One region of the Paenibacillus sp. BK720 genome, then DNA from elsewhere that is predicted to be linked to it. Evidence: predicted binding sites of a transcription regulator. Region 1 holds the regulator's gene; the other holds the start of a gene.
What was found. Region 1 encodes LexA, which represses DNA repair genes until DNA is damaged. Its sites were predicted from a motif close to CGAACATATGTTCG; they were not measured.

Region 1 (15,505 bases):
ACAGGCGGCATATTAGAGGCAGGATTTCCGACTTGAAGGAACAGCTGGAGGAAGTGGTCCGCCACCGGAAGCTGCACCGGGAGAGAAGGAAGAAATCCGGCGTGATTCAGGTTGCGCTTGTAGGCTATACGAATGCCGGGAAATCCACGCTGCTCCGGGAATTGACGAGCGCTGACGTCTATGTGGAGAATCAGCTGTTCGCCACGCTTGATCCGACTTCCCGCACGCTGGAGCTGCCAAACGGCCGCGAAGTCGTTCTGACGGATACGGTTGGATTTATTCAGAACCTTCCCCATGACCTTGTGGCGGCATTCCGCGCGACGCTGGAGGAAGTACTGGAGGCTGATCTGGTACTGCATGTCGTGGACGGCAGCTCGCCGATGCGCGAGGAGCAGATGAGAGTCGTGGAACAAATCCTTGGCGATCTAGGAGCTGCGGGAACTGCCAGCTTGACGATCTTCAATAAAAAGGACCTGTGCGAAGAGAATCATGTGGAATTGCCGACGCCGGGCACGGATACGCTTGTTATCAGCGCTTATCAAAAAGATGATCTTGAGCTGGTTCGGAATAAAATTCAGGATAAACTGACCGGCGACACGGTTACTTTCGTCCTGCCGGCCGACCGCGGCGACTTGATTGCGCTTGCGTACCGGAGCGGGGAAGTCGTGGGCAATGAAGTGAGCGAGGATGGCGAAGCCTTGCGTCTCACCGTGCAGGTAAGCCGTCAGGCTTACGAGCAAAACGGCCACAAGCTTCAGCCCTATATTGAATAATAGAATTGGGTTACGTTAACTAAGGGAGAGACAGGCTTAAAATGAGTTACAACAATCAACAAGAAGACAATCCGTCCGTATGGGATGAACTTGAGAAATTAGCGGATGAAGCGGAGGAGCTGGCTGCCGGCCAGCTTCGCTCCATTGACCGCATCGCGGAAAAAAATCAGTGGAAGGTGATTCGCGCTTTTCAGCGGCATCAGGTCAGCGATTTTCATTTTACCGGCTCAACGGGGTATGGCTACAATGACCGGGGCCGCGAAGTGCTTGATCTGGTCTACGCGGATGTATTTGGGGCAGAGGCGGCGCTTGTGCGCCCGCATTTCGTATCCGGCACGCACACCATCGGGTGCGCGTTATTTGGCGTGCTCCGGCCAGGGGATGAACTGCTTTACATGACAGGCAAGCCGTATGATACGCTGCACAAGGTGATCGGCAAGCCGGCAGACGGGACAGGCTCCTTGCAGGATTGGGGCGTTCGTTATAACGAAGTGGCCCTGAACGAGGACGGAAGTCTGGATTGGGCTAATATTGAAGCCAGCATCAACGAGCGGACCAAGGTAATCGGCATACAACGTTCTAGAGGCTACAGCTGGAGAGCGTCATTTACCGTTGCCGAGATCGGAGATATGGTTCAGCGGGTGAAGCAGATCAAGCCGGATGTGCTCGTGTTCGTGGATAATTGCTACGGGGAATTTACCGAGCTTCTTGAACCAACCCAGGTTGGGGTTGATCTCATGGCAGGTTCGCTTATCAAAAACCCGGGAGGCGGACTTGCTTCCACAGGGGGATATATCGCGGGTACTGCCGCTGCGGTGGAGCAAGCCGCTTTTCGTCTTACTGCGCCCGGCATCGGTGGTGAAGTGGGCGCAATGCTGGACACGCTGCGAGGTATTTATCAGGGCTTGTTCCTGGCGCCGCATCTGGTTGGACAAGCGGTTAAAGGCAGCGTATTTGCTTCGGCGATGTTTGAGCAGCTTGGCTTCGAGACGAAACCTCATTGGTCCGAGCCGCGTACGGATCTCATACAGGCCGTCCGTTTTGGCGGTGCGGAGCAGCTGATCGCTTTTGTGCAAGGCATTCAGAAGGCTGCGGCGGTGGATTCGCACGTTGTGCCGGAGCCGTGGGACATGCCGGGATACGAGCATCCCGTCATTATGGCGGCAGGTACGTTTATTCAGGGCGGTAGTCTCGAATTGTCTGCGGATGCGCCAATCCGCGAGCCTTATATCGCTTATATGCAAGGCGGCTTGACGTTTGCCCATGCGAAGTTTGGTGTTCTTACAGCGTTACGTCGACTCATAAGCGACGGCCTTATCATAATTAAACGTAATTAAACCTAACACAACTTGACACGTTTTTGGTAGGGCGTTATGATAGGTGTATAAATGAGCGACTGGAAGGTTGATGCGACATGGGTGACGATATTCGTAGAAACATGGCCTTATTTCCGATCGGTATCGTAATGAAGCTGACGGATCTAACGGCGCGTCAAATTCGTTATTATGAGCAGCATGAATTGATTGTTCCCGCCAGAACGGCGGGCAACCAGCGACTGTTCTCTTTTAATGATGTAGAGCGGTTATTGGAGATTAAGGCATTGATCGAAAAAGGCGTTAACATCGCCGGCATTAAGCAAGTCATGAATCCGGTTTCAAAAGAATCGGACGATGCGACAATCGTAAGCGAGCAGTCCGAAGTGAAGCGCAAGGAGCTTTCCGACGCGCAGCTGCACCGCCTTCTCAAGCAGCAATTGCTGGAGAAACGCCCTGGCCAGGCTTCGCTTATTCAAGGGCAGCTGTCCCGTTTCTTGAACAAGCGGTAGCATGTCCTATTGTTAAACGAACAAGGTAAAGCGTATGCTTACGAAGCAAGAATTGCTTCACAATTCTTTTGAAGGAGATGAATGCTGTGAGCTACACAAAAGAGGATATTAAACGCATTGCGGAGGAACAGAACGTACGATTTATCCGCCTTCAATTTACCGATTTGCTTGGTACGATCAAAAACGTAGAAATTCCGGTCAGTCAGCTTGATAAAGCGTTGGACAATAAAATGATGTTCGACGGATCTTCCATCGAAGGTTACGTTCGTATCGAAGAATCTGACATGTACTTATACCCTGATCTGGATACTTGGGTCGTATTCCCATGGGTTGCGCAAGACCGAGTCGCCCGTCTGATCTGCGATATTTACATGCCTGACGGAACTCCGTTTGCAGGCGACCCGCGCGGCATTCTGAAGCGTGCGCTGCAGGAAGCGGAAGAAATGGGCTTTACGGCAATGAACGTTGGTCCTGAACCGGAATTCTTCCTGTTCAAGACGGATGAGCGCGGCGAGCCTACAACCGAGCTGAATGATCAAGGCGGATACTTCGACCTTGCTCCTATGGACATGGGCGAGAACTGCCGCCGCGAAATCGTGCTTACGCTGGAAGAAATGGGCTTCGAGATTGAAGCTTCCCACCATGAGGTGGCTCCCGGCCAGCACGAAATCGACTTCAAATATGCGGATGCGATTAAGGCAGCTGACCAAATTCAAACGTTTAAGCTTGTGGTTAAGACGATTGCAAGACAACACGGCCTTCATGCCACCTTCATGCCAAAACCGCTGTTTGGCGTAAACGGTTCCGGTATGCACTGCCACCAGTCGCTCTTCCAAGGCAGCACAAACGTATTCTATGACGAGAAGGATCGTCTGGGCCTTAGCCAAACGGCACGTTACTACATGGCGGGCATCCTGGAGCACGCTCGCGCAATGGCGGCTATTACGAACCCTACGATCAACTCGTACAAACGGATGGTTCCCGGTTATGAAGCGCCTTGCTACGTAGCTTGGTCGGCAAGCAACCGCTCGCCAATGATCCGTATCCCGGCGTCCCGCGGTCTTAGCACCCGTATCGAGGTTCGCAACCCGGATCCGGCGGCCAACCCTTATCTGGCTCTTGCCGTCATGCTGAAAGCCGGCCTAGACGGCATCAAGAACAAAACGGCGCTTCCGGCTCCCGTAGACCGCAACATCTACATCATGACGGAAGAAGAGCGCCTGGAATCCGGCGTGCCAAGCCTTCCTTCCGATCTGAAGGAAGCGCTCGACGAAATGCTGCGCAGCGACGTTATCTGCGATGCGCTTGGCGAACATGCTCTTGCCCATTTCTACGAACTGAAAGAAATCGAATGGGACATGTACAAAACGCAAGTCCATCAATGGGAACGCGATCAGTATCTGACGCTGTACTAGGAAGGAAATCCCTTGGCGCTCTAAGCGTCCGGGGATTTTTCTTTTGAGGGCATTTTTAATTTAATTCGTGGACAAAGGGGAGTGCCCACTATATGCCCACATTACCCCCCCTTATTTTCAACCTATCTCCTGTATAAAGTCGGGGAACTGGCGGGGATCACGTTAGCAAGAATGATGTAGACGATAAGATTGCAGGGGATAAAGAGGAGGAACAACAGTCTTACATATAAAGGGGAGAGGTTGCAGTATTCGGCAATTCCTCCGCAAACACCGGCTATGGATTTGTTGAGCAAAGACCTGGTTAATTTCTTCTTCACGCTTAACCCCCTCAATACCAAGCAGAATAAGTCATTTGATCATACCATAATCAGGAAAATAAAAAGAGGCTGTTCTCCCTAACCGAATGTGAATTCGGATTAGCGGGAACAGCCTCTTCTATATCAATAGGTCAGTGGAAGTCGCGGAACAAGCCAACCACTTTGCCGAGAATGGTGACGTTGTTCAGGCGAATCGGCTCCATGGTGGAGTTCTCCGGCTGGAGGCGGATATGATCCTTCTCTTTGTAGAAGGTCTTCACTGTCGCTTCGTCGTCTTCCGTCATGGCTACTACGATATCGCCGTTATTGGCGGTCTGCTGCTGGCGGACGATAACATAGTCGCCGTTATGTATACCGGCTTCAATCATGCTGTCGCCAATGACATTCAGGATGAATACTTCATCGTCGCCTACGAAGTGTGCAGACAATGGGAAGTATTCTTCAATATTCTCAGTGGCCGTAATCGGCACGCCTGCCGTTACCTTGCCGACAATCGGTACCTGAGCCACAGCGGGGAGGATAATGCCGTCAACACCGTCTTGATCCAAAATTTCGATCGCCCGAGGTTTCGTTGGATCTCGTCTGATCAGGCCTTTCTTCTCTAGCCGATCCAGATGGCCGTGAACGGTGGAGCTTGACGCCAGGCCAACCGCTTCGCCGATTTCGCGAACTGAAGGCGGGTATCCTTTGTCCCGAACCTCATTCTTAATAAATTCAAGAATCGACTGTTGGCGGTTCGAAATCTTAGACACGTGAATCACTCCAATATAATATTTGTAGAAAATTATAGCATAGAACCGGAGTTCGTACAAACATAAGTTCTCAAAAACAAAAGTTCGCATTTTTTATTGACTGCAAACATTTGTTCGTGTTATTCTAAGAACATAAGAAAACAGAACAAACGTTCGGGGAGCGATAATCATGATTATGAATCCGTCTTTTTATAAAAGTATCCATAAGGAAGAAACCGCTAAATCGTTCAAGTTACGGGCGCATCACGTTCAACGTCATGCATTTAAGATTATTGTGTGCGCTGCAGTGTTCGTCCTTCTTTTTACGAGCTTCCTCATGATGCGTACGAATGCATCATCCGATCACATTCAAGAGGCTGCAGCGAATGAGCAGACCGTTATCGTAACGGCGGGAGACACGTTGTGGGGGATTGCAGATCGTTTTTACGAGGGGTCCAAAGACATTAGACAATACATATACAAGATTAAGGAACGCAACCAATTAAGCTCGGTAGAGCTTCGGCCAGGACAGGTATTAATTATTCCTCGATAGGCGATATAGAAAAGGACAGGTAATTCGGACACAGGATGTTCGAAATTATCTGTCCTTTTCTCATTCTTCTATCATTGCCTTGACAATTACTCGGGATAAAAGTCAAAATAGGTAAGAAGGATGAGTAATAAGCAAATGAGGTGAAGGCAGTGGAAGAAGTCATCGCGCGTATTAACGAATTATCCCGTAAAAATAAAACGGTAGGTTTGACGGAAGAAGAAATTGCGGAACGTGCCGTGTTGCGTCAGAAATATTTGGAGAATTTCAAAAGGAATTTCCGCCAGCAGTTGGATTCCATCGAAATTGTAGACGGCGATCCTAACGATGTCGCGCATTAATTAGGACATATATCCATTTAGCTAGCGTTGGCGCCGTTCCATGAACGGCGCCTGCAATATACAATAGGAGGAATTGCTTTGTCACGCACGTGGGAGCGCAAAGTGCGCAAAAATACGAACCAAATTAACAAGGCGCGTAAAAAGCATGGCGCATCGCAAATCGGCACTTCGGCAGCACCCAAGGTAGACCGGTATACCGGCCGCAACTACATATTTCCGATTGTGCTTATTTTGTTGATCAGCATGTATACGGTATTCATTACGACGGATCCATCCTTTAAGCCTACAACCATGTTCTGGGTAACGATAGGCTGCTACATTTTCCTTGCGCTGATTTTCTTCTTGCGGCGTCCTTACGTTACAATCGGCAAAGACTATATTCAAACCCGCAAAATGACGGGGGACAAGCAGCTGCATGTATCCAACATTAAAGGGATCAGCGTGCAAAACGGTGCTGTCGTAATCATGCAGCAAAAAGGCGCGAACTGGGTATTCTCGCGGCTGCTCAACCGTTATCCGACGGATGAGATCGGCAGCAAACTGCAGGATTTCGCCAAAACACACCATTTGCCTTTCGAACAAAAATAGAAAAAGAGTAGGAGAGTTATGCGAATTATGGGGAAGCAAGCGGTACTATTTGATCTTGACGATACGCTGTTGTGGGATGATCGCAGCGTAAAAGAAGCATTTGAAGCAACATGCCAAGCCGGTGCGGAAGCTGCCGGCGTTGATCCGCAGCAGCTTGAGGAAGCCGTACGCAAAGAAGCGCGCGCTCTTTACGAGTCCTATGAGACGTTCCCGTTCACGAAGATGATCGGGATTAACCCGTTTGAAGGACTCTGGGCGAACTTCCGCGAAGGCGAGCAGGAGGAATTCCGCAAGCTGGAGCAGCTTGCGCCGGGCTACCGCAAGGAAGCTTGGACACGCGGCCTGCGCGCGTTAGGCGTTGACAACGAAGAGCTGGGCGCAAAGCTTGCGGACCAGTTCCCTGCGGAACGCCGCAAGCGTCCGCTGGTCTACGATGAAACGTTCCGCGTGCTTGATGCCCTGAAAGGAAAATACAAACTGCTTTTGCTCACAAACGGCTCGCCGGATCTGCAGCGCGAGAAGCTTGCCGGCGTTCCGGAGCTGATTCCATACTTTGACCATATCATTATTTCCGGTGAGTTCGGGGAAGGCAAGCCTGCCGCGTCGATCTTCCGTCATGCCCTGGAGCGTCTCGGAATCGAGCCGGATCATGGCATTATGGTTGGCGACAAGCTGACTACCGATATTCTTGGCGCCAATACGATTGGCATGACTTCAGTATGGGTGAACCGTCATGGCGCGGTACGCAATGACGAAATCATTCCTTCGCACGAGATTGCTCATTTGGAAGAGCTGCTGCTGCTTCTTGAGCAATAATGGACAAGACAAAGCCCCTCGCCATCGGAAGATGGAAAGAGGGGCTTTTTTTTGAAAACGTCTTATTTAACGAAAGCAGGGTCTTCGAACGGATGAGCAATCCAGCCTTCTGTCTCAATGAACAGACGTACGGCTACGATTTGGCGGTTATCCATCAATGTGAAGAAGTGAGGGATTCTCTCCGGAACGGAGATCACGTCGCCGGCTTCGAGTTCAACGTCGAAGTAACCAACTTCTTCGGTCCCTTTAATAACGAAGATGCCTTTGCCGGCCGTAATCGCGCGAACTTCATCTTCTGTATGTGTATGAACGGATTCGAATTTCTTCAGCAGTTCATCAAGGTTTGGAGTGGCATCGGATAATGTAATGATGTCCCAAGTTTTGTAACCGCGGCGAGCGGCAAGGTCCGTAATTTCAGCATTGAAAGTGGACAGAACTTCTGCCTTCTCTTCATCGGAGAGAACGAATTTCTCTTGAAGGTGCGCAGGCAATTTCGTTGCATCCCAATGTTCATAAAGAACTTCTTGCTTGTCTAAAAATTCACGAACGTTCTGTTCTCCAGAAATACGTTCATTAGTATTGCGAATGCGGATTTCAGCCATTCTCAATCCCTCTTTCCCTATAGAAATTAACTGATAAGTCCAATTATATAGCAAATGTAGTCAAATGTCGATGGACTGCCTTTTCAGAGTGCGGCTATTCTGTTACACTATTTGTTAATGATTTTCGGAGGAAGGGTGTACGAAATTTGTTGAAACCGACCATACAAGAATTGATGCAGCAACGGATACTCATCCTGGACGGAGCGATGGGAACGATGATTCAGCAGGCTAATCTGACTGCTGAGGATTTTGGCGGAGAAGAGCTTGACGGCTGTAACGAAATGCTCGTATTAACGCGTCCGGACGTTATTTCGACGATCCATGAGAAGTATCTGGAAGCCGGAGCCGATATTTTGGAAACCAACACGTTTGGCGCGACCAGCGTCGTATTGGCGGAATATGACATACCTGAAAAAGCCCGGGAAATTAACCTTGCTGCTGCCAAGCTGGCAAGAGACGCGGCGGATAAATTCTCGACACCTGACCGCCCCCGGTATGTAGTCGGCGCATTGGGGCCAACTACAAAAACGCTTTCCGTAACCGGCGGCGTTACGTTTGACGAGCTAGTAGACAGCTATTACGAACAAACCGTTGCTTTAATCGAAGGCAATGTTGACGCCATTCTCTTGGAGACGTCGCAGGATACCTTAAACGTAAAAGCGGGAAGCATCGGGATCCGCAAGGCGTTTGAGGCTACTAACCGCGAGCTTCCGATTATGATTTCGGGTACCATTGAGCCGATGGGCACTACGCTCGCCGGTCAATCCATTGAATCCTTCTATATTTCCTTGGAACATCTGAAACCGATTTCGATCGGACTGAACTGCGCAACCGGCCCCGAATTCATGCGCGACCATATCCGTTCGCTCAGCGAAATTGCCGATGCGGCTGTCAGCTGTTATCCAAACGCGGGCCTGCCGGACGAGAACGGACATTACCATGAGTCTCCTGAATCTCTTGCGCGAAAAATGTCGGCATTTGCCGAGCAGGGCTGGCTTAACATTGCGGGCGGCTGCTGCGGCACAACCCCGGCTCATATTAAAGCCTTGTACGAGACGATGGCGAATTATGCGCCGCGTACGCAGTACGGTACTCATCCGGCTGCCGTGTCCGGTATCGATACGGTATTTATCGAGGAAGACAACCGCCCGATTATGATCGGAGAACGGACCAACATTTCCGGTTCCCGAAAATTCAAACGCCTGATCAAAGAAGGCAAGTTCGACGAGGCTTCGGAGATCGCCCGTTCCCAGGTTAAGGGAGGCGCCCATATTATCGATATCAACCTGCAGGATACGGATATCGACGAGGCGTATGCGGTACATCAATTCCTGCCTCAGGTCGTGAAGAAAATCAAAGTGCCTTTAATGCTCGACTCGACGTACGATCATATCATCGAGCTGGGGCTGAAATATTCGCAAGGCAAGGCCATCATCAACTCGATTAACCTGGAGGACGGCGAATCGAAGTTCGAGAAGATCCTGCCGCTGATTCATCAATACGGTGCCGCGGTTGTCATGATCCTGATCGATGAGCGCGGACAGGCTGTTTCCCGCGAAGCGAAGATGGAAGTGGCCGAGCGTTCTTATAATCTACTGGTCAATAAATACGGCATGAATCCGGAAGATATCATTTTCGACCCGAACATGTTCCCGGTAGGATCCGGCGACCCGCAGTATATCGGATCCGCCGTTGAGACGATCGAAGGCATCCGGATGATTAAAGAGAAGTTCCCGAAAGCCAAGACGATTCTGGGTCTGAGCAACATCTCGTTTGGTCTGCCTGATGCGGGCCGCGAGGTGCTGAACTCGGTCTACCTGTACCACTGTACAAAGGCCGGACTTGACTATGCGATCGTAAATACGGAAAAACTGGAGCGGTATGCTTCCATTCCGGAGGAAGAGCGCAAGCTGGCGGAAGATCTGATCTATAATACTAATGACGATACGCTTGCTGCTTTCGTTGCGGCATTCCGCGAGAAGAAGGTCGTGAAGAAGGAGAAGGTATCGAATCTTTCCCTCGAGGAGCGTCTTGCCTCATACATCGTGGAAGGTACGAAGGAAGGACTTATACCTGACCTCGACGAGGCGCTCAAGAAATATACGGCGCTGGAAGTTATTAACGGACCGTTGATGCGCGGGATGGAAGAAGTAGGACGTCTGTTCAACAATAACGAGCTGATCGTGGCGGAGGTTCTGCAGAGCGCCGAGGTAATGAAGGCATCGGTCGCCCATCTGGAACAGTTCATGGAAAAAAATGAAACTTCCGTGAAGGGCAAAATCATCCTGGCAACGGTTAAAGGCGATGTGCATGATATCGGTAAAAACCTTGTCGAAATTATTTTGTCGAATAACGGTTACAAAATCATTAACCTCGGCATCAAAGTACCGCCTGAACAGCTGATTGAAGCGCAGCGCAAGGAAAATGCCGACATTATCGGCCTATCCGGTCTGCTTGTCAAATCCGCTCAACAGATGGTCGTAACCGCTCAGGATATGCGTAACGCGGGTATTTCCGCTCCAATCATGGTTGGCGGCGCAGCTCTTACGCGAAAATTCACGAAGACAAGAATCGGCCCCGAATATGACGGCTTGACGTTGTACGCAAAGGATGCGATGGACGGTCTGGATCTCGCCAACAAGCTGATGGATAAAGAGCATCGCGGCAAAATGGAAGAGGAATTGCGGATTTACAAAGAATCCGGCGGCGACGCGGAAGAGGAGAAAAAACCTCAGCCGCAGCTAACCCGGGTTGAGCGCTCGAAAATCTCCGTGGATGCGCCGGTCTATATCCCGCCGGATACGGACAGACATATTCTGCGCGATGTTCCGATTCCGCATATCATTCCGTATGTGAACATGCAGATGCTGCTTGGCCATCACCTGGGCCTGAAGGGCAACGTGGATAACCTTCTTCAGGAAGGCAACGAGAAGGCCGTGCAACTGAAAGAAACCGTTGACGGGATTTTGCAGGAGGGCACAACAAACGGTATTATTAAGGCACACGGCATGTACCGTTTCTTCCCGGCGCAATCGTCAGGCAATGATATCATCATCTATGACCCTCAGGATCATACGAAGGAGATCAAGCGGTTTACGTTCCCGCGCCAGCAGGTAGAGCCATTCCTTTGCTTGGCGGATTATTTGAAGCCGGTGGATAGCGGCATTATGGATTATGTCGGATTCCTTGTCGTTACAGCCGGTCAAGGCGTACGGGAGCTGGCAAACGAGTGGAAGGAAAAAGGCGATTATCTCCGCTCGCACGCCTTGCAATCGGTGGCCCTAGAGGTAGCCGAGGCGATGGCGGAACGCGTCCATCATATGATGCGCGATATTTGGGGGTACCCGGATCCGGCTACAATGACGATGAAGCAGCGCTTCGGCGCGCGATATCAAGGTATTCGCGTATCCTTCGGTTATCCGGCGTGTCCAAACCTGGAAGACCAGGGACCGCTCTTCGAGCTGATGAAGCCGGAGGATATCGGCGTGGAATTGACGGAGGGCTTCATGATGGAGCCGGAAGCATCCGTATCCGCGATGGTATTCGCCCATCCGGAAGCGCAATATTTCAATGTTGAAAAAGTAGAACGATAAATGCAAGCTAAGCCTCCGTAAGCTCCGGCTGGTCGACCAACCAGCCGGAGCAAGCGGGGGCTTTCATCCTATTTATTCATATGGTGATCTGGAGGTGGCAGCACAATGGAATTATGGTTTCTGGGAACAGGCGCAGGCCGCCCGATGAAGCATCGGAATGTAACATCCATCGCACTTAAGCTGCCGGATCCGGACTGCTCGCTTTGGATGTTTGACGCGGGTGAAGGAACCCAGCATCAATTAATGCGAACGCCGCTGAAGCTGAACAAGCTTGAAGCGTTGTTTGTTACCCATCTGCATGGCGATCATACATACGGGATTCCGGGGCTTCTCAGCACCCGGTCCTACGTTGGCGGCAACACTCCTCTTCAGCTGTTTGGTCCTCCGGGTATTCGCGAGATGATTGAGACAGCGCTTACGTTAAGCAGTTCCCGCCTTGATTACGAAATTACTTACCATGAAGTATCCGAAGGAATCGTCTATAAAACCGAGCGTTACACGGTTGAAGCTCTGCCGCTTGAGCATCGCGTTCCTTGCTTTGGCTACCGCATTACGGAATGCGAAAGCCCTGGCAAGCTGAATGTCGAGAGGCTTCAGCAGTTAGGCGTCCCGGCAGGTCCGTTGTTTGGGCGGATTAAAAAAGGGGAAGACGTTACACTGCCTGACGGTACGGTCGTCCGAGCGGCAGACGTTGCGGGAAAACCGCAATGCGGCCGAATTATTACGATTGCGGGCGATACCAAGCCCTGCGACAACGCCTTACGACTGGCTCAAAACGCGGATTTGCTCGTGCATGAAGCAACCTTCGCGGCGGGACAGGAAGAGAAAGCCCATCTGTACGGTCATTCTACGACTATCGAAGCGGCAACAACCGCGCGGGACGCCAACGCCAAGAGGCTGATCATGACACATTTCAGCACCAGGTTTGTCGATGAGGATCTCGCGGGCCTTGAAGAGGAAGCAAGAACGATTTTCCCGGAATCCTATGCCGCCCATGACCTGTATCATACGGAAATTCCGAGACCCAGAGGGTAGTTATCAAGCCTCCTTACAAAATCAACATGCTTCGAAAATAATCCCTTAACGGTACCGTATTATGCTGGCCTTAAATCTGCGGCTAAGGAGATGAGGTCAGGTGGATACGGGAAGTCATTTGCTGTTTGGCGCAACGCTTGGCGGTCTTGCCATGCTGGATCCGGTTATTACCGTGCATCCGGAGATCGGGTATGCGGTTCTGGCCGGAACGGTGCTTGGCAGCCACGCGCCGGATTTCGATGTCTTTGCAAGGTTAAAGGGCCAGGCTGCCTACATTCGGAACCACCGGGGGATTACGCATTCCGTGCCGGCTCCGCTTCTATGGTCCGCCGGAATCGGCGGGGCTTTCGCATGGCTGTTCGGCGTCCCGGATCATGTTCTTCTGGTTATGTTATGGACGCTTGCCGCGGTATGCTTTCATATTGTTCTGGATCTGTTCAATACGTATGGCGTTCAATGCCTCCGGCCGTTCTCCAGGAAATGGTGGCATTTGGATGCCCTTTGCCTGTTTGATCCTTATCTGTTCGGAGCCCATGCAATCGGATTGCTCTGCTGGATACTGGGCGTTTTCCCGCCGGGGCCGATGTTTGCCTCTATATACGCCGCAACCGTGCTCTATATCGCCATACGCCTGCGGCTGCGCTGGCGGATCAAAAGAAGACTGAAGCTCCAGCTCCGCGGGGTTGCGGCCATAACGCTTGTTCCCAGCATGTCGGGCAGGAGCTGGCAGTTTACGGCCGATTGCGGGGATTGCTATCGCACAGGCACCGTAACCGGCGTCGGGATCCGTCTGGAGTCAACCGTGCTCAAATATGAACCAGGCGAACATGCGCCGGCTGTAAAAGCCGCATTGGAGGCCGACGGGGTAAAAGCGTTCCTTGGATTTGCCGAGCAGGTGCATCTGCAGGTGGAGGAAAAACAGGACGGCTACGAGGTCTCCTGGAAAGACGTACGGTTCTGGCGGGACAATCAAATGGCTTTTGGCGTTGACGTCCAACTGGACCGGGACATGAAGGTGCTTGGCCATCATGTCGGCTGGAGCAAGCGCTCCTGGGAATCTCCTCATGTATAAACGGCTGCCCGCCCCTTTCCGGGGGCGGTTTTTTTAATTCTCACAATAGACATGGATTAGAATGTTCCGAAATAAAACGCGTTCGCCGAGGCCGCTATGCCTTGCGATCGCCAAAATATGTCTTCCTTGAACCCTCTAGCCAATCGAACAAATATTCGCTAAACTGTTGGTATCAAGGGGTGACGGACGTCTATGTTCAAGAAGAAAACTTTGCCTGAATTAATCGAGGAGCTACGCTCGAATGAAAATATAGTGAATTGGCATGAGATGGAGCCGCAGGAGGCCAAAACAACGCCGTTCGACGACAGCGTTGATCCGCGAATCCGGGAGGCGCTGCAGAAGCGCGGAATTTCCGAGCTGTACACCCATCAGGGAACGGCGTTCCGGCTTGCGTCCAAAGGAGAAAACATCGTTGCGGTAACGCCAACGGCATCCGGCAAGACGTTATGCTACAACCTGCCCGTGCTGCAGGCGATAGCCAAGGATGATACAAGCCGCGCGTTGTACTTGTTCCCGACCAAAGCGCTGGCGCAGGACCAGAAGAGCGAGCTTAACGAGATCATTAACGAGATGGGCATCGACATCAAGAGCTACACTTACGACGGAGACACTTCGCCGACGATCCGCCAGATCGTCCGCAAAGCCGGCCATATCGTTATAACGAATCCCGACATGCTTCATTCCGCCATCCTGCCTCATCATACGAAATGGGTAAGCCTGTTCGAGAATTTGAAATATATCGTCATTGACGAGCTGCATACATACCGGGGCGTATTTGGAAGCCATGTGGCCAATGTCATCCGCAGGCTGAAGCGCATCTGCAAGTTTTACGGAAGCAATCCGACCTTTATTTGCACATCCGCAACCATTGCGAACCCGAAGGAGCTGGCGGAGCAGCTGACCGGCAGCCCGATGCGGCTGATTGACGATAACGGCGCACCGAGGGGCCGGAAGCACTTTGTCTTCTACAACCCTCCGATCGTTAATGTGCCGCTGAACATCCGGAAAAGCGCGACCGTAGAAGTGAATCATCTGGCGAGGGAATTTCTGAAGAACAAGATTCAGACCATCGTATTTGCCCGCAGCCGCGTGAGGGTGGAGATCATTCTCAGTCACATTCAAGAGCTGGTCAAGAATGAAATCGGCACGAAGTCTATCCGGGGGTACCGGGGAGGATACCTGCCGAAGCAGCGGAGAGAAATCGAGAAGGGTCTCAGGGAAGGCGAAATTCTTGGCGTCGTAAGCACCAATGCCTTGGAGCTTGGCGTGGATATCGGCCAGCTCCAGGTCTGCGTGATGACGGGATATCCCGGCAGCGTTGCGAGCACCTGGCAGCAGGCGGGGCGGGCCGGCAGAAGGCACGGCGAAGCGCTAATTCTGATGGTAGCCAGCTCTACGCCTATTGATCAATATATCGTCCAGAATCCGGAATACTTCTTCGACCGCAACCCGGAGTCCGCGAGAATCAATCCCGAGAATCTGATTATCCTCGTCGATCATGTCCGCTGCGCGGCCTATGAGCTGCCGTTTAAGAATACGGAGGAATTCGGGCCGCTTGAGATCAGCGAGATTCTGGAGTACCTCCAGGAGGAACGAGTGCTGCATCGTAACGGAGATACGTTCTATTGGGCGAACCAGGCTTTCCCTGCAAGCGAGATCAGCCTGCGTTCCGCCTCGCAGGAAAATGTCGTCATCGTGGACCAGTCGAATGTGGCCGACGTCCGAATCATCGGCGAGATGGACCGGTTCAGCGCGATGACCCTCCTTCATGACGAAGCGATATATTTGCATGAAGGCGTGCAGTATCAGGTCGAGAAGCTGGACTGGGACCATAAGAAGGCCTACGT
Region 2 (15,505 bases), on a different contig from region 1:
ATCTACGCCCGAGACGAAGGCTTTCCGCGAGAGGCTGGATGATTTGTACGGCGCCGGATTCGGCTTTGATGTATATAAAAGAGGCGATTCTCAAATCGTTCAATTCCGCATGGACGTGATCAACGATCATTTCGTATCGTCCGACGTTCCGCTGCTGAGTTCGTCGTTGAGGTTCCTTGGCGAAGTCGTGACGGAGCCGGTAACGGAAGACGGCGAATTCCGCCGCAAGTATGTGGATGCGGAGAAGCAGACGTTGACGAAGCGTCTGGAATCCATCGTTAACGACAAGATCCGGTATGCGGCTGAACGCTGCATGGAAGAGATGTGCGCCGGCGAGCCTTACCGTCTCCATCCTCTTGGCAAGCTGGAGGAAATCAGCTCCATAACGCCGGAATCGCTATATAGTCAATATAAACAGTGGCTAAGTGAAGCCGCATTCGATTTATACGTCGTTGGCGATACAACGATGGGGGAAGTAGCCGCCCTTGCGAAGGAAGCTTTCCGCATCGAGAATGGCCATCCTGCCAGCTACTCGACTCCGTCTATCGCCCATGAAGTTCGCAATGTCAAAACCGTTGTCGAACGCATGGACGTTAACCAGGGCAAGCTGAACATGGGACTGCGTACGAATGTCGGCTATGGCGACGACGATTACGCGGCTTCCTTGATGTATAACGGAATTCTTGGCGGTTACCCGCATTCCAAGCTGTTCCTGAACGTCCGGGAGAAAGAGAGCCTTGCTTATTACGCGGCCTCCAGGCTGGATGGGCATAAAGGTTTGCTTACGATTCAATCGGGTATCGAAATCGACAACTACGAGAAGGCGGTTACGATCATCAAGGAGCAGCTGGAGAGCATGCGGCAAGGCAAGCTTTCCGACCTTGAGATGAATCAGACCAAAGCGATGATTGCCAATCATCTCCGGGAGCTGCAGGATTCCGCTTACGAGATGATCGCTTATGATTTTAATGCCGTGCTTTCCGGCAAAGAAAGAACGGCACAGCAGCTGCTTGACGAGATTGAAGCGGTAACGGCAGAGGATATCGTCCGGGTTGCGGGATTGGCGCAGCTGGATACGATTTATTTCTTGCGCGACCAGAAGGAGGCCTGACGGCATGGAGACACTCGACTATAAAGGCGTTCAGGAAACGCTATACCGCGAAGTGCTGGATAACGGCCTCGAAGTGATCGTCCTGCCGAAGGAAGGCTTTCAGAAAACCTACGCGACCTTTGCAACCAAATACGGTTCCGTCGACAACAAATTTGCCGTAGGCGATCAAGAGCCTGTTCGCGTGCCGGACGGGATTGCCCATTTTCTGGAGCATAAGATGTTCGAGGAGCCTACCGGCGATATCTTTGCCACGTTTGCTTCGCAAGGTGCATCGGCCAACGCGTTCACAAGCTTCGACCGTACCGTTTATTTGTTCTCCGCAACGGAGCAGATTCCGGCAAATCTCGAAACCTTGATCGATTTTGTCCAGCATCCTTATTTTACCGATCAGAACGTGGATAAGGAAAAGGGCATTATCGCACAAGAGATTAACATGTACAAAGACAATCCGGATTGGCGTGTATACTTCGGCCTGATTGATGCCATGTACCACACCCATCCTATTCATATTGATATCGCCGGTACCGTGGAGTCGATTTATCAGATCGATAAGGAAACGCTGTACCGCTGTTATGAAACGTTTTACCATCCGTCCAATATGCTGTTGTTCGTAGTAGGCGGAGTGAAGGCGGAGGAGGTATTCGAGCTTGTGCGCAACAATCAAGCCCGCAAGACCTTCAAGCCGCAAGGAGAAATCAAACGCTTCTTCGAGCATGAACCGGAAAGCGTTAAAGTGCCGAGGAAAGTAACGAAGCTCCCGGTATCGCTTCCTAAAGTCATGTTTGGCTTCAAGGAGAAGAAAACCGGACTTACGGGCCAGGCTCTCCTAAGCCACGAAGTGACCTCCAAGCTGATGCTTGACGCCTTGTTCGGCGCCAGCTCTGCCTTGTATCAGGATTTGTATGAGCAAAATCTAATTTCCGATTCCTTCGGAACGGAATTTAACGTTAGCACGGATTATGCTTTCTCGGTTATTGGCGGCGACTCGCCGAATCCGGATGAACTGCTTAGCCGAATCCGTACGGCTGTAGAAGAAGCGCTGCGCACGGGGATTGAACCTGCAGCCTTTGAACGGTCGAAGCGGAAAAAAATCGGCGGATATTTGCGGATGCTGAACTCCCCTGAAGCGATTGCCGGCGAATTTACGCGATACCGGTTCCGCGACAGCGACATGTTTGATCTCTTGTCCCTGTACGAGAATTGCACGCTGGAGCAAGTGAATGAACGGATCCGCGAGCATTTCGATTTCCAGCAGCTAGCGATATCCATCGTTGAGAAGCCGGACGGACAGCCGGTTTAATGAAGCCTTTCAAAGAAATGACGGTATTGATAACCGGGGGAAGCCGCGGCATCGGCGCTGCCATCGCGCAGCGCTTTGCCTCGGAAGGACTTAATATCGTCATTCATTATAGGGAATCGCATGAAGCGGCTAACGAAACAGCAAGAGCGTGCATGCGCCTGGGCGCCAATGTCATGACCATTTCGGCCGATCTTCGTTCGAAGGAGCAACTCACGAGGATGAAAGAGAAGCTGGAGGCTCATGGCATGCTGCCCGATATCCTTGTCAATAACGGGGGAATCTCCCATTATGGCATGCTGATGGATGTGACGGAGCAGGAATGGGACGATGTGATGGCCGTGAACCTGAAGGGCATGTTTTTGTCCAGCCAGCTTTTTATGCCGAATATGATCTCCAACCGGTTTGGGCGGATTATTAACGTGTCGTCGATCTGGGGGATGTCAGGCGCTTCCTGCGAAGTGCTGTACTCCACAACCAAAGGCGGCATGAATGCCTTTACGAAGGCGCTCGCCAAGGAGCTTGCTCCTTCGGGAGTTACCGTTAACGCGGTGGCGCCGGGAGCCGTCGATACAAAAATGATGAGCGGTTTTAACGAGGAAGAGAAGGCGGCGCTCGAGCAGGAAATTCCGCTGGGCCGTTTCGGACAACCCGACGAAGTCGCTTCGCTGGTGTATTTCTTGTCCTTGCCGGAATCGTCGTACATAACCGGGCAGATCATTAGTCCAAACGGCGGATGGCATACTTAACGCCTCAGATCCGTGCGCGTGCGTATAATTCGTTTCGCCTCTACGCAGAATAACATTTGTTGAGTGCTACACTCTTCTCAAAATGTACTTATCCAGGAGGCGAAATAAAATGTCAAACGTTCTTTCTAGTTTCGACAATTGGAAAGAGTTTTTGTCGGACCGCGTGGCACAAGCCAAAAACAACGGGATGTCTGAAGAGACCATTAAAAATTTGGCTTACGAGATTGGTTCCTTCCTCGACGAGAAGGTTGACCCTAAAAATGAGCAGCAGCGTGTACTGAAGCAGCTATGGGATGCGGGCGACGAGCATGAACGCAAAACGGTAGCCGGTCTTATGGTAAAGCTGGTCGAACAAACTTAATTGCTCGCATCTGCAGAAAAGCCTCCCAATTTGGAGGCTTTTCTGCAATGTCTGCGAATAGGTTGCAGGAATGTGACGAAAATTGTAGAATAAATTTTTATAAGCGAGTCAATCAAATGGGATTGGTGACAACAAGGGACGGTGTGAAATGGCAAAGCAGCAATACTATATGGAATACAAAATACATAAGAACCGGCCGGGTCTTCTCGGCGATATCGCATCACTGCTAGGTATGCTTGAGGTAAACATTATGACGATTAACGGCGTAGAGGACCGTACGCGCGGCATGCTGCTCCAGACGGATGACGAAGAAAAAATCGTCCTGCTCGGCAAAATGCTGCAGAAGGTGGATAACATCACGGTTAACAAGCTTCGCACGCCTACGATCGTTGACATATTGGCTGTCCGTCACGGACGTTATATCGAACGTGACTCGGATGACCGCAAAACCTTCCGTTTTACAAGGGACGAGCTAGGTATTTTGGTTGATTTTCTCGGGGAAGTGTTTAAACGGGACGGCAATCAGGTTATTGGTTTGCGTGGCATGCCGCGTGTAGGCAAGACGGAGTCGATTATTGCCGGGAGCGTATGCTCGAACAAGCGATGGACCTTTGTATCGTCGACTTTGCTGAGACAAACCGTACGCAGCCAGCTGTCCGAGGACGAAATGAACGACAACAACATTTTTATCATTGACGGTATCGTAAGCACAATTCGCTCCAACGAGAAGCACTACTCGCTGCTGCAGGAAATTATGGCGATGCCTTCCACGAAGGTTATTGAGCATCCGGATATCTTTATTAAGGAATCGCAATACGATTACAGCCATTTTGACATGATTATCGAGCTGCGAAATACACCTGACGAAGAGATTACATACGAATCATTTACGGCCAATTATTCCGATAATGAATTCTAGCAGAGAGGAGTAGACACCATGTCAGATTTAGGAGCGTTGCTTCGCAAAGCAAGGGAAGAGCGCGGATTAACGCTTGATGATGTTCAAGAGATTACGAAAATACGCAAGCGCTACTTGGAAGCGATCGAGAGCGGCGACCACAGCGTGCTGCCGGGAACGTTCTATTTACGCGCTTTTGTGAAAAATTACTGCGATGCCGTCGGACTGGATGCGGACGAAGTTCTTCGGCTGTACCAGCACGAGATTCCGGCTTCCGTTACGGATCAAATTGTGGAAGCCGTTCCGGCCAGACAGCCTAAGCGGGTTCGCACCCGTTCATCGGAGCGGATCAGCAAGCTCGGCTTCAACATAATGATGTGGTCCTTCCTGATCCTCATCGTAGTTGTCGTGTGGGTTTATTTCGTTAATCAGAAAGCCGATGATCCAGACGAAATCGACAATACGAATATTACCGATCAGGCTTCGCCTGCTCCGCCAACCCAGTCGCCAAATTCGTCGAACGACGGCGGAACAACTACACCTTCGGCAACGCCTACGCCAACTCCAAGCCAATCGCCGACTACCGTGACGTTCTCGTCCAAGGTTGGCAAGGTTGATCATTACGATGTCGCACCGGCAGGCGTGCTCCATAAAGTAGAGATCAAAATTTCCGGCGGGCCAAGCTGGACGGAAGTGCGTTCGGGAAGCTCTTCCGGCAAAGCGATTATTTCGGAGACGGCTCCGGACGGCTCGGCCTTCACTTATGATCTGGATCAACCGCTTTACATTAATGTCGGGCGTGCCGACCTGAGCTCGATTACCGTCGATGGCGTGCAAATCAACGACGGCGACCGCGCAGGTTCCAAGAAAATCCAGCTGAACCCGGCAGAGGGTACCGGTGGAACGGAAGGGACTTCAACTCAAAGTCCGGACAATTCTTCCACGCCTGGGGACTCGGCAGGTACGGAGAATCAGTAAGGAACGAAATAGATGCAAAGGGAGAGTTGTAAACGATGAGTTCTGAAAGTTCGTTTGATATTGTTTCGAAGATGGATATGCAAGAGCTTAACAATGCGATTCAGCAAGCGGAGCGGGAGATTGAGACACGCTTCGACTTCAAAGGCAGCAAAAGCAGCATTAAGCTGGAAAAAGAAGAGCTTGTTGTGGTTTCCGATGACGACTTCAAGCTGGAAAGCGTTCTTGATATTTTGAAATCGAAGATGGTCAAGCGCGGCGTTCCGATTAAAAACCTGGAATACGGCAAGGTTGAATCGGCTTCGGCGAGCACCGTACGTCAGCGCATTAAGCTGAAATCGGGCATCGATCAGGACAATGCCAAAAAAATCAATATTCTGATCCGGGATTCGAAGATTAAAGTGAAAAGCCAGATTCAAGGCGACCAAATCCGCGTAACCGGCAAAAGCCGCGATGATTTGCAAGCCGTTATGGCTCTTCTTCGAGGAGCGGATTTGACAGTCGAGCTGCAGTTCACCAATTACCGTTAATAAGCCCTTTCCGGCCCTTCGCTGCCTCGTCCAATCAGGCAAGAAGGGCTTTCGCTCTATGACGTTCGTTATTTTGACATAGGAAATGGCATGTATTATACTTGGTTAGATAGTTTTGGAAACGATCCGGGGGACATACATATGACAGTACAAGCAATCATGCATCAATGCAGGAACACGGCTAGACGGTCCGGGGGTGTGAACGAATGAACCTGGCAAATAGAATTACGCTGGCCAGAATTATTTTAGTGCCGATCATAATGGTATTTCTGCTCGTTAATATCGATATTAAGCCTCTTGCGTTCGGCGATGATTACTCCATTACATACAATCAGATTATAGCGGCTATAATCTTTATCATAGCGGCTAGCACCGACGGTCTCGATGGCTATATCGCCAGAAAGAACAAGATCGTAACCAACCTGGGCAAGCTTCTCGATCCGCTGGCGGACAAGCTGCTTGTGGCTGCTGTTCTGATCTCGCTTGTCCAAATGGATAAGCTGGCGGCATGGATGGCCATCATTATCATTAGCCGCGAATTCGCGGTAACGGGTTTGCGTCAGATTGCCTTGCTGGAAGGAAGCGTAATGGCCGCTAGCAAATGGGGCAAATGGAAAACAGCCGTGCAAATCACGATGATCATTTCCCTTCTGCTAAACAACTTCCCGTTTACGTTCATCGATTTTCCGTTTGACGATATCGTAAGCTGGATTGCCGTTATTATTACGGTATATTCCGGATTCGACTATTTCTTCAAGAACAAACATTTGATTCCTGTGCAATAATCAGGATCATATAAGCAACAATAAAGCATCTTTCCATTCCTGGAGAGGTGCTTTTGCTTCCTAATGCTGCTGACTCGAAGGGGGAAATCGCATGAAAGCTGAAATTATCGCAGTAGGTACCGAGCTGCTGCTCGGTCAAATCGTAAACACGAACGCGCAATACTTATCCAGAAAGCTTGCATCGCTTGGCATTGATGTTTACTTCCAGACGGTCGTCGGCGATAACCCGAACCGGATCCGCCAAGCGATCGAGATTGCCCGTCAGCGAGCAGACCTGCTCGTGTTTACCGGCGGGCTTGGACCTACGCAGGATGACCTGACCAAGGATGTTCTCGCGGATTATCTGAACCGCGGTTTATCCCTCCATCAGCCGTCCATGGACAAAATCGAGCAGATGTTCAGCTCGCGCGGCATCCACATGGTAGAGAGCAACCGGAGACAAGCGCTGATGATTGACGGCAGCGCTCCGATTGACAATGAAGCCGGTCTCGCCGTCGGCAACGGCCTTTCCGAGGACGGGACGCATTATTTGCTGCTGCCCGGGCCTCCGCGCGAGATGAAGCCCATGATGGAGGGGCCGGCGTCGGAATGGCTTCGGTCTATTCTGGGAGCAGAGGAACCGCTTTATTCGAGATTGCTTATGTTTGCGGGGATCGGAGAATCGACGCTTGAAGCAAAGCTGATTGATATCATTGAAGCTCAATCTGATCCTACGATCGCGCCTTATGCGAAAGAAGGCGAGGTCGCCATTCGGGTATCGACAAAAGCGGCGAACGAGGCCGATGCAATAGTCAAATTGGATCAAACCGTCGAAGCGATCAAGCAGCGGGTTGGCGAGTACTTATACGCGCAGGACGAGATTACGCTGGAAGAACAGGTCGTGCAGCTGCTTCGGACATCAAGAAGAAAGCTTTCGACTGCCGAGAGCATCAGCGGTGGCTTGCTTGCGGAGCTTATTTCCGGCATTCCCGGAAGCAGCGGAGAATATTCCGGAGGCGTTGTTACTTATACGAACGAGATGAAGCATAAGCTGCTAGGCATCCCGATGGCCCAATTGGAAGGAGACGGCGCGCCGGGAGCCATCAGCGAGTCGACGGCGGCGTTGATGGCCGAACGCGTCAGACAGATCGGAGATTCCGATTTCGGCGTGTCGTTGACCGGGGTGGCCGGTCCGTCGCAGGCGGAAGGCAAGCCGGTTGGGCTGGTTTATTATGCGGTTGCCGAGAGGGGCAAACCGACGGCCGTATTTACGGGCCATTTCTCGGGTACCCGCGCCATCATCCGCATTCGCGCGGTTAAGGCTGCATTGTATCAATTGTGGTTGAAGCTTCGCGAACAATAATTTGTCGGATTAACGCGAAAAATACTTGCCTGTTTGTACCATTTCCGCTATAATTGGTTTCATGCGGAAGAACCGTGGCGAAGATTACTTTGCTGCGGTTTTTTTATGTCTATTTTTAGATTTCTTGACGAATCGCGCATTGCTGCCCAATATGGCAAAAGCCCTTTCGCCATGCGTCTGGAAAGGACGTGGAAATAAAAAAGACGAATGTATGTTCGAAAAAAAGCTTGGCATTTGAGCAGAAAAAAGGTATCATACAATTATAAATAACGAAGGATGTGAGTAGCTTGTCGGATCGTCGTGCTGCTTTGGAGATGGCTTTACGCCAAATTGAGAAGCAATTTGGTAAAGGCTCCATCATGAAATTAGGGGAATCCACACATATGCAAGTTGAAACCGTGCCAAGCGGTTCAATTGCTTTAGATATTGCTCTTGGAATCGGCGGTATGCCAAGAGGCCGTATTATTGAATGCTATGGACCGGAATCTTCCGGTAAAACTACCGTTGCGCTTCACGCTATTGCGGAAGTACAGCGGATCGGCGGACAAGCTGCATTTATCGATGCGGAGCATGCGCTTGATCCATTGTACGCGAGCAAGCTTGGCGTAAATATCGATGAGCTGCTGTTGTCGCAGCCGGATACGGGCGAGCAGGCGCTTGAGATCGCGGAAGCTCTTGTACGAAGCGGCGCAGTTGACATTATCGTTATCGACTCGGTAGCAGCGCTTGTACCGAAAGCAGAGATTGAAGGCGATATGGGGGATTCCCATGTTGGTCTGCAGGCACGTCTGATGTCGCAAGCTTTGCGTAAACTGGGTGGCGCGATCAGCAAGTCGAAGACAATCGCCATCTTTATTAACCAATTGCGCGAGAAAGTCGGCGTGATGTTCGGTAACCCGGAGACTACGCCTGGCGGCCGTGCACTGAAGTTCTATTCCAGCGTGCGTCTGGAAGTGCGTCGCATTGAAACGATCAAGCAAGGCAACGATATGGTTGGTAACCGTACGCGGATTAAAGTCGTGAAGAACAAGGTAGCTCCTCCGTTCAAGCAAGCGGAGGTTGACATCATGTACGGCGAAGGCATTTCGAGAGAAGGCAGCCTCGTAGATATTGGCGTAGAGATGGATATCGTTCAGAAGAGCGGGGCTTGGTTCTCCTACAATGGCGACCGTCTCGGTCAAGGCCGCGAGAATGCGAAGCAATTCCTGAAGGATCATCCGGAGGTAGCTGCCGTTATCGAGAAACAAATCCGCGAGCAAAGCAATTTGTCCGCTTCCGCGCAGCCTGCTAACTTCTCGCAGGATGACGATGATGACTTTGATGAGTCGGAACTTGACGATTAATAAATAAGGAAGAAGCAGCGCCGTCCCTTCGAGGACGGCGCTGCTTCTTTGCACGGAGACGGGGTGTAAAAAGCATGTTAATCGAGATTTCCGCGGTGGAGCAGGACCGCAAGGACCGCAAACGATACCATATCTATACGAACGGCGTTGAAGATCCTCTGTTATCTGTTCATGAAGATCTTCTTATTAAATTCCGGCTATTTAAAGGGACGGAGCTGACCAGCGAAGCTATTGCAGAGATTGCCGATGAGGATGAAAGATACCACGCCTATGCGTTAGCTATCGCCTACCTCGGCATAAAAGCAAGAACGCGCAAGCAGATCGAGCAATATTTGCTCCGCAAGGAATTTGAACCTGAACCAATTGCGTATGCGCTTGAACGTTTAGAATCGGAGCATATTGTTGATGATGGAGAGTATGCGCGGCATTTCGCCAAGCAGCGTATCCGTTACAGTCAGAAGGGCAGCCGTTGGATCAGGCAGGAGCTGCAGCAGCGGGGAGTATCGAGGGAGGCGGCTTCCGAAGCGCTTGATTCGATCGACAAGGATGACGAGCTTGCGTCGGCTGTACATGCGGCGAAGAAGAAATGGCGTTCTCTCAAAGGCGAGAACAGAGAGAAACGGCAGAAACTGATGGCCTTTTTAATGCGTCGGGGCTTTCCTTCGGATGTCGTGAAACAAGCGGCAAAAGCGGCTATAGATGAAGCGGAATTCGAGCAGGCGGATGAGGATGAAGGGCTTTTGCTTGACAATTGATTTTGCCAAAAGATAAAATAAAATTGTATTCCTTTTATATCAAATCAATTTTCCTTCCAAAAGTTGATTTGAAACGATTATTTTCGTCAATAAGTTAGAGAATCAATCGGTATGGAAACCGGCTAAAAACCTAATATCATCCCAAGCTTGCCTTGGTGAATGCAACGAGGAGGTGAACAAGATGGACCCTATTTGGACGGTGTTGATCTGTCTCGTTGTTGGCGTTATTTTCTTTGGGATTGGTTATTTTATTCGCAAGTCGATTGCCGAGGCCAAAATTTCCAGCGCTGAGCAAGCTGCTGTTCAAATCGTAGAGAATGCGAAGAAGGAAGCAGAAGCCCAGAAGAAGGAAACGGTGCTCGAAGCAAAAGATGAAATCCACAAACTCCGTACGGAGGCTGAAAAAGACATCCGTGAGCGGCGTAACGAGTCATTGCGTCAAGAAAGACGCTTGCTCCAGAAAGAGGAGTCGCTGGATAAAAAGATAGAAGCGCTCGAACGCAAAGAAGAGTTAGTGGCCAACAAAGAGAAACGGATCGATGAAACACAAGAACAAATTGAATCCATTTACAAGCAGCAGTTAAGTGAATTGGAGCGCATCTCCAGCTTAACGATGGAGGATGCGAAGTCGATTATTTTGTCGAATGTGGAGCAGGAAGTGCGTCACGAAACGGCACAGATGATCAAGGAGATCGAGCAGCAAGCGAAAGAAGAAGCCGATAAGAAGGCACGCGATATTATTTCGCTCGCTATCCAACGTTGTGCGGCAGATCACGTTGCAGAAACGACGGTATCCGTTGTTACCCTGCCTAACGAAGAGATGAAAGGCCGCATTATCGGGCGTGAGGGCCGTAATATCCGTGCACTCGAAACATTGACCGGTATCGATCTGATTATCGACGATACACCGGAAGCGGTCATCCTGTCAGGCTTTGACCCGATTAGACGCGAAATTGCCCGAACTTCCCTTGAGAAGCTTGTTGCAGATGGACGTATTCATCCGGCTCGAATCGAAGAGATGGTCGAGAAGTCCCGCAAGGAAGTGGACGAGCGTATCCGTGAATACGGTGAGCAGGCTACTTTCGAGGTTGGGGTTCATGGTTTGCACCCTGATTTGATTAAAATTCTGGGACGTCTCAAGTACCGGACAAGCTACGGTCAGAACGTATTGAAGCACTCGATGGAGGTTGCTTATCTGACGGGGCTTATGGCTGCAGAGCTTGGCGAAGACATTACGCTTGCCAAGCGAGCGGGTCTTTTGCACGATATCGGCAAAGCGCTTGACCACGAGGTTGAGGGCTCTCACGTCGAGATCGGCGTAGAGCTGGCGAAGAAGTACAAGGAGCATCCTGTTGTGATCAACAGTATCGCTTCCCACCACGGCGACGTGGAGGCGACTTCCGTTATCGCGATGCTCGTCGGCGCAGCAGACGCCTTGTCTGCCGCTCGTCCTGGCGCACGCCGCGAAACGCTTGAAACGTACATCAAACGTCTGGAGAAGCTGGAAGATATTTCGGAGTCGTTCGACGGCGTCGAGAAATCTTACGCAATTCAAGCAGGACGCGAAGTACGCGTTATGGTTCAGCCTGAGAAGATCGACGATACGGAAGCATTCCGGCTTGCACGAGACATTACGAAGAAGATCGAGAGTGAACTCGATTATCCGGGACATATTAAGGTTACGGTTATTCGTGAGACCCGTGCAGTTGAATATGCGAAGTAGATCACATGCAAAAAGGCAAGGTGAAACGGCTATCGCCGTCCTTAGGCGGGGAAGCGCGTATCAATCCGGAGAATTCTAAGCCTTAGAATTCAAGAACGAAAAGTGGCTGCTTGTCAGCCACTTTTTTTGCATACTAAAGGAGTGGCAGAGTGAACGTATTATTTATTGGCGATATCGTAGGAAGCGTAGGACGCAAAGCGTTAAAGCAGGTGCTGCCGGCACTGAGAAGCAAGTACAACCCGCATATTATTATCGTGAACGGCGAGAACGCCGCAGCGGGCCGGGGCATTACGCATGCGATTGCCCGGGAGTTTTTCGAATGGGGCGTTCACGGGATTACGATGGGCAATCATACTTGGGACAACAAAGATATTTTCGAGTGGATCGACGAAGAGCCGCGAATGGTCCGTCCGGCCAATTTCCCGGAAGGCACGCCGGGCCAAGGTCTCGCGCTAATCAAAGCCAACGGCAAGCAGCTTGCTATCATTAATTTGCAAGGCCGGACCTTCCTGCCTCCGATTGACTGCCCGTTCCGGAAAGCGGAAGAGCTTATTGAGCAAGCGAAAGAAAAAACCAAAAACATTTTGGTGGATTTCCATGCGGAAGCAACCTCCGAGAAAATTGCGATGGGCTGGCATTTGGCTGGCCAGGCTTCAATCGTGGTAGGTACGCATACGCATGTGCAAACCAACGATGACCGGATTCTGCCGGGCGGAACGGCTTACTTGACGGACGTAGGTATGACAGGACCTCGCGACGGCGTTCTCGGTATGGAACGCAACGCTGTCCTGCACAAGTTCTTAACCCAGCTGCCAACTCGCTTTGTCGTGGATGAAGGCGACTGGCATTTGCATGCGGTATCGGTGCAGATTGACGATGCAACGGGGCAAGCGACCAAAATCCTGAAAATTCGCCTTACCGAAGACGACTGGCTGCTCATGCAGTAGTTATATGAATATTCTAAAAGTTTAGTCAATTCAGAATTGATATGAAAGTTATTGCGGTGATAGCAGGAATTTTTTAACCTCTCTCGAATACTATCTAAATAGTGGAATCCATCCATCATTCCCGAGGAGGTCCTTTTTCATGGAAGTATTAAAAGTTTCAGCAAAGTCCAATCCAAATTCCGTTGCAGGTGCGCTAGCCGGAGTTTTGCGTGAACGCGGCGCCGCTGAATTGCAAGCCATCGGGGCGGGTGCACTCAATCAAGCGATCAAGGCGGTAGCGATTGCTCGAGGATTCGTAGCTCCAAGCGGGGTGGATTTGATTTGCGTACCGGCATTTACTGACATTGTCATTGATGGAGAAGATCGAACAGCGATTAAACTGATTGTTGAACCTAGGTAATATCTAACCGAGCAAGGCTGGATGGTACCGGGTATTTGAACCTGTTTACGAAGTAGACAGGTTTTTTGCTTTGTTGATGCTGGCGGAGTAAGGGAGAGGTGATCGAATCGTGTCCTATGGCATTGCGGATTTTCACTGCGATGTATTAAGCAAGCTGCTTGCGCATCCGAATCTGACTTTTCAAGAAAGTGAACCGGGTCTGCTGGACGTAACGTATGAACGGTTGAAGGAATCGGGAGCCGTCCTGCAGACCTTTGCGGTATACATACCGGAAAAGCTGAACGGTTCTATCGAGCCCATACTGGAATGTATTGACCATTTCTACGAGAAGGTGCTGGCTTGTCCGGATATGATGCTGATCCGGAGTCAATCCGATCTGGCGGAAAGCCTCGCTGCCGGCAAGATCGGCGCTTTGCTCTCGCTTGAAGGCGTTGACGGCCTGCAAGGCAGCATGCCGATTCTAAGGCTCCTTTACCGCCTCGGCGTGCGTGCGGCAGGATTGACCTGGAACCATGCGAACTGGGCCGCAGACGGCGTTATGGAGGCCCGTGGAGGCGGTCTGACGGCCAAGGGTAAAGACTTTGTCGCCGAATGCGACAAGCTGGGCATACTTGTTGATGTGTCTCACCTGTCCGAAAAAGCCTTTTGGGATGTGGCTGACCTGGCTGCGAAGACGATTATTGCCTCGCACTCCAATGCAAAGGCGCTTCTCAATCATCCACGCAATCTGACGGATGACCAGATAAAGGCGATCATTGCGCTGCAGGGTCTAGTCGGCATTACTTACGTGCCTTGGTTTGTAGCGGAAGGGGAGAAGACAACGGTTGATGACGTGTTAAGGCACATCGATCATGTCGGCGGGCTTGGCGGGGAGCGCCATATTATGCTTGGATCCGACTTTGACGGAATCGACAAATATGTGAACGGGCTGACTCATCCCGGAGAGGTGTACAGGCTGCGGGAAGCGCTGCTGAAAAACTATTCGGAGGAGCAGACCAAGCGGTTTCTTTCGGGTAATGCGCTTTCATTTTTAAGCGTAAATCTCCCGGCATAACAAGCGGCTCGAAACAAATCTGAATATGGTATATATACAATCGAAAATCATTATCATTCATTAAACGTTTACATCTTGCAATTTTCAAACCGCACCTTTACACTTGGTTTGACTGTTCATTCATTATATAAATTATTGTTGGATAACTGCCTTAGTAATGTACGCGGCTTAAGCCATCAAAAAGAGGAGATGGGCGTTTTGATTAGTCAATTGTCTTGGAAGATCGGAGGGCAACAAGGGGAAGGCGTCGAAAGTACGGACCGTATTTTTTCAACGGCGCTTAACCGGCTTGGGTATTACCTATACGGATATCGTCATTTCTCGTCTCGGATCAAGGGCGGACATACAAATAATAAAATTCGAATCAGCACATATCCGATCCGGGCGATCTCCGATGATCTGGACATCCTCGTGGCGTTCGACCAAGAAAGCATAGATTTGAACGCAAAAGAGCTTCGCAGCGGCGGCGTAATCGTGGCAGATGCGAAGTTTAATCCCGTTGTGCCGGAAGGGATCGACGCGCGTCTGTTCGCCGTTCCGATTACGGCAATGGCGGAGGAACTCGGTACTTCCCTGATGAAGAACATGGTTGCTTCGGGCGCATCCTGGGCTTTGCTCGGTTTGCCTCTCGAGGTATTTAATAAAGCGGTAGAAGAAGAATTCGGACGCAAGGGCGCGGCAGTCGTAGAGAAAAACATCGAAGCGGTTAAGCAAGGCGCCGAGTTCGTATTGGAGCAAGCGGGCGGACCGCTTAACGAATTCAAGCTGGAGGAGGCCGACGGCCGCCAGAAGCTGTTCATGATCGGCAACGAAGCGATTGGCCTTGGCTGTCTGGCTGCAGGCTGCCGCTTGATGTCCGCATATCCGATTACTCCGGCATCCGAGATTATGGAATACCTGATTAAAAAGCTGCCGGCGCTTGGCGGCACCGTCGTTCAGACGGAGGACGAAATCGCCGCGGTTACGATGGCGATTGGCGCCAACTACGCAGGCGTACGCACGATGACGGCTTCTGCCGGCCCTGGCCTGTCTCTGATGATGGAGGCGATTGGTCTTGCCGGTATGACCGAAACTCCGCTTGTTATCGTGGATACGCAGCGCGGCGGGCCTTCGACGGGTCTGCCTACCAAGCAGGAACAATCCGACCTGAACGCCATGGTTTACGGAACGCATGGCGAGATTCCGAAGATCGTTATCGCCCCGGCTTCTATCGAAGACTGCTTCCACGATATGAT

Region 2: recA (recombinase RecA) is a predicted target of LexA. The motif match lies at 8,253-8,266, and genes of this name have one in related genera.

Annotation. Positions count from the first base shown of each region.
Region 1 covers NZ_JAASRQ010000001.1:1,423,270-1,438,774, forward strand. Annotated here, with positions in the region: gene hflX (GTPase HflX) at 1-773, shown strand, start outside; gene FHT67_RS06380 (methionine gamma-lyase family protein) at 815-2,110, shown strand; gene FHT67_RS06385 (MerR family transcriptional regulator) at 2,188-2,598, shown strand; gene glnA (type I glutamate--ammonia ligase) at 2,685-4,013, shown strand; gene FHT67_RS06395 (PspC domain-containing protein) at 4,136-4,330, opposite strand; gene lexA (transcriptional repressor LexA) at 4,462-5,082, opposite strand; gene FHT67_RS06405 (LysM peptidoglycan-binding domain-containing protein) at 5,399-5,614, shown strand; gene FHT67_RS06410 (DUF896 domain-containing protein) at 5,764-5,952, shown strand; gene FHT67_RS06415 (hypothetical protein) at 6,031-6,540, shown strand; gene FHT67_RS06420 (HAD family hydrolase) at 6,568-7,356, shown strand; gene FHT67_RS06425 (1,2-dihydroxy-3-keto-5-methylthiopentene dioxygenase) at 7,419-7,958, opposite strand; gene metH (methionine synthase) at 8,105-11,551, shown strand; gene rnz (ribonuclease Z) at 11,657-12,586, shown strand; gene FHT67_RS06440 (metal-dependent hydrolase) at 12,687-13,658, shown strand; partial or broken gene FHT67_RS06445 (DEAD/DEAH box helicase) at 13,851-15,505, shown strand, end outside.
Region 2 covers NZ_JAASRQ010000002.1:1,043,335-1,058,839, forward strand. Annotated here, with positions in the region: gene yfmF (EF-P 5-aminopentanol modification-associated protein YfmF) at 1-1,111, shown strand, start outside; gene yfmH (EF-P 5-aminopentanol modification-associated protein YfmH) at 1,116-2,411, shown strand; gene ymfI (elongation factor P 5-aminopentanone reductase) at 2,411-3,157, shown strand; gene FHT67_RS11425 (DUF3243 domain-containing protein) at 3,267-3,518, shown strand; gene FHT67_RS11430 (DUF3388 domain-containing protein) at 3,667-4,437, shown strand; gene FHT67_RS11435 (helix-turn-helix domain-containing protein) at 4,456-5,394, shown strand; gene FHT67_RS11440 (YajQ family cyclic di-GMP-binding protein) at 5,430-5,921, shown strand; gene pgsA (CDP-diacylglycerol--glycerol-3-phosphate 3-phosphatidyltransferase) at 6,128-6,706, shown strand; gene FHT67_RS11450 (competence/damage-inducible protein A) at 6,798-8,048, shown strand; gene recA (recombinase RecA) at 8,336-9,391, shown strand; gene FHT67_RS11460 (RecX family transcriptional regulator) at 9,466-10,146, shown strand; gene rny (ribonuclease Y) at 10,328-11,869, shown strand; gene FHT67_RS11470 (TIGR00282 family metallophosphoesterase) at 12,019-12,816, shown strand; gene FHT67_RS11475 (stage V sporulation protein S) at 12,956-13,216, shown strand; gene FHT67_RS11480 (dipeptidase) at 13,326-14,270, shown strand; gene FHT67_RS11485 (2-oxoacid:acceptor oxidoreductase subunit alpha) at 14,469-15,505, shown strand, end outside.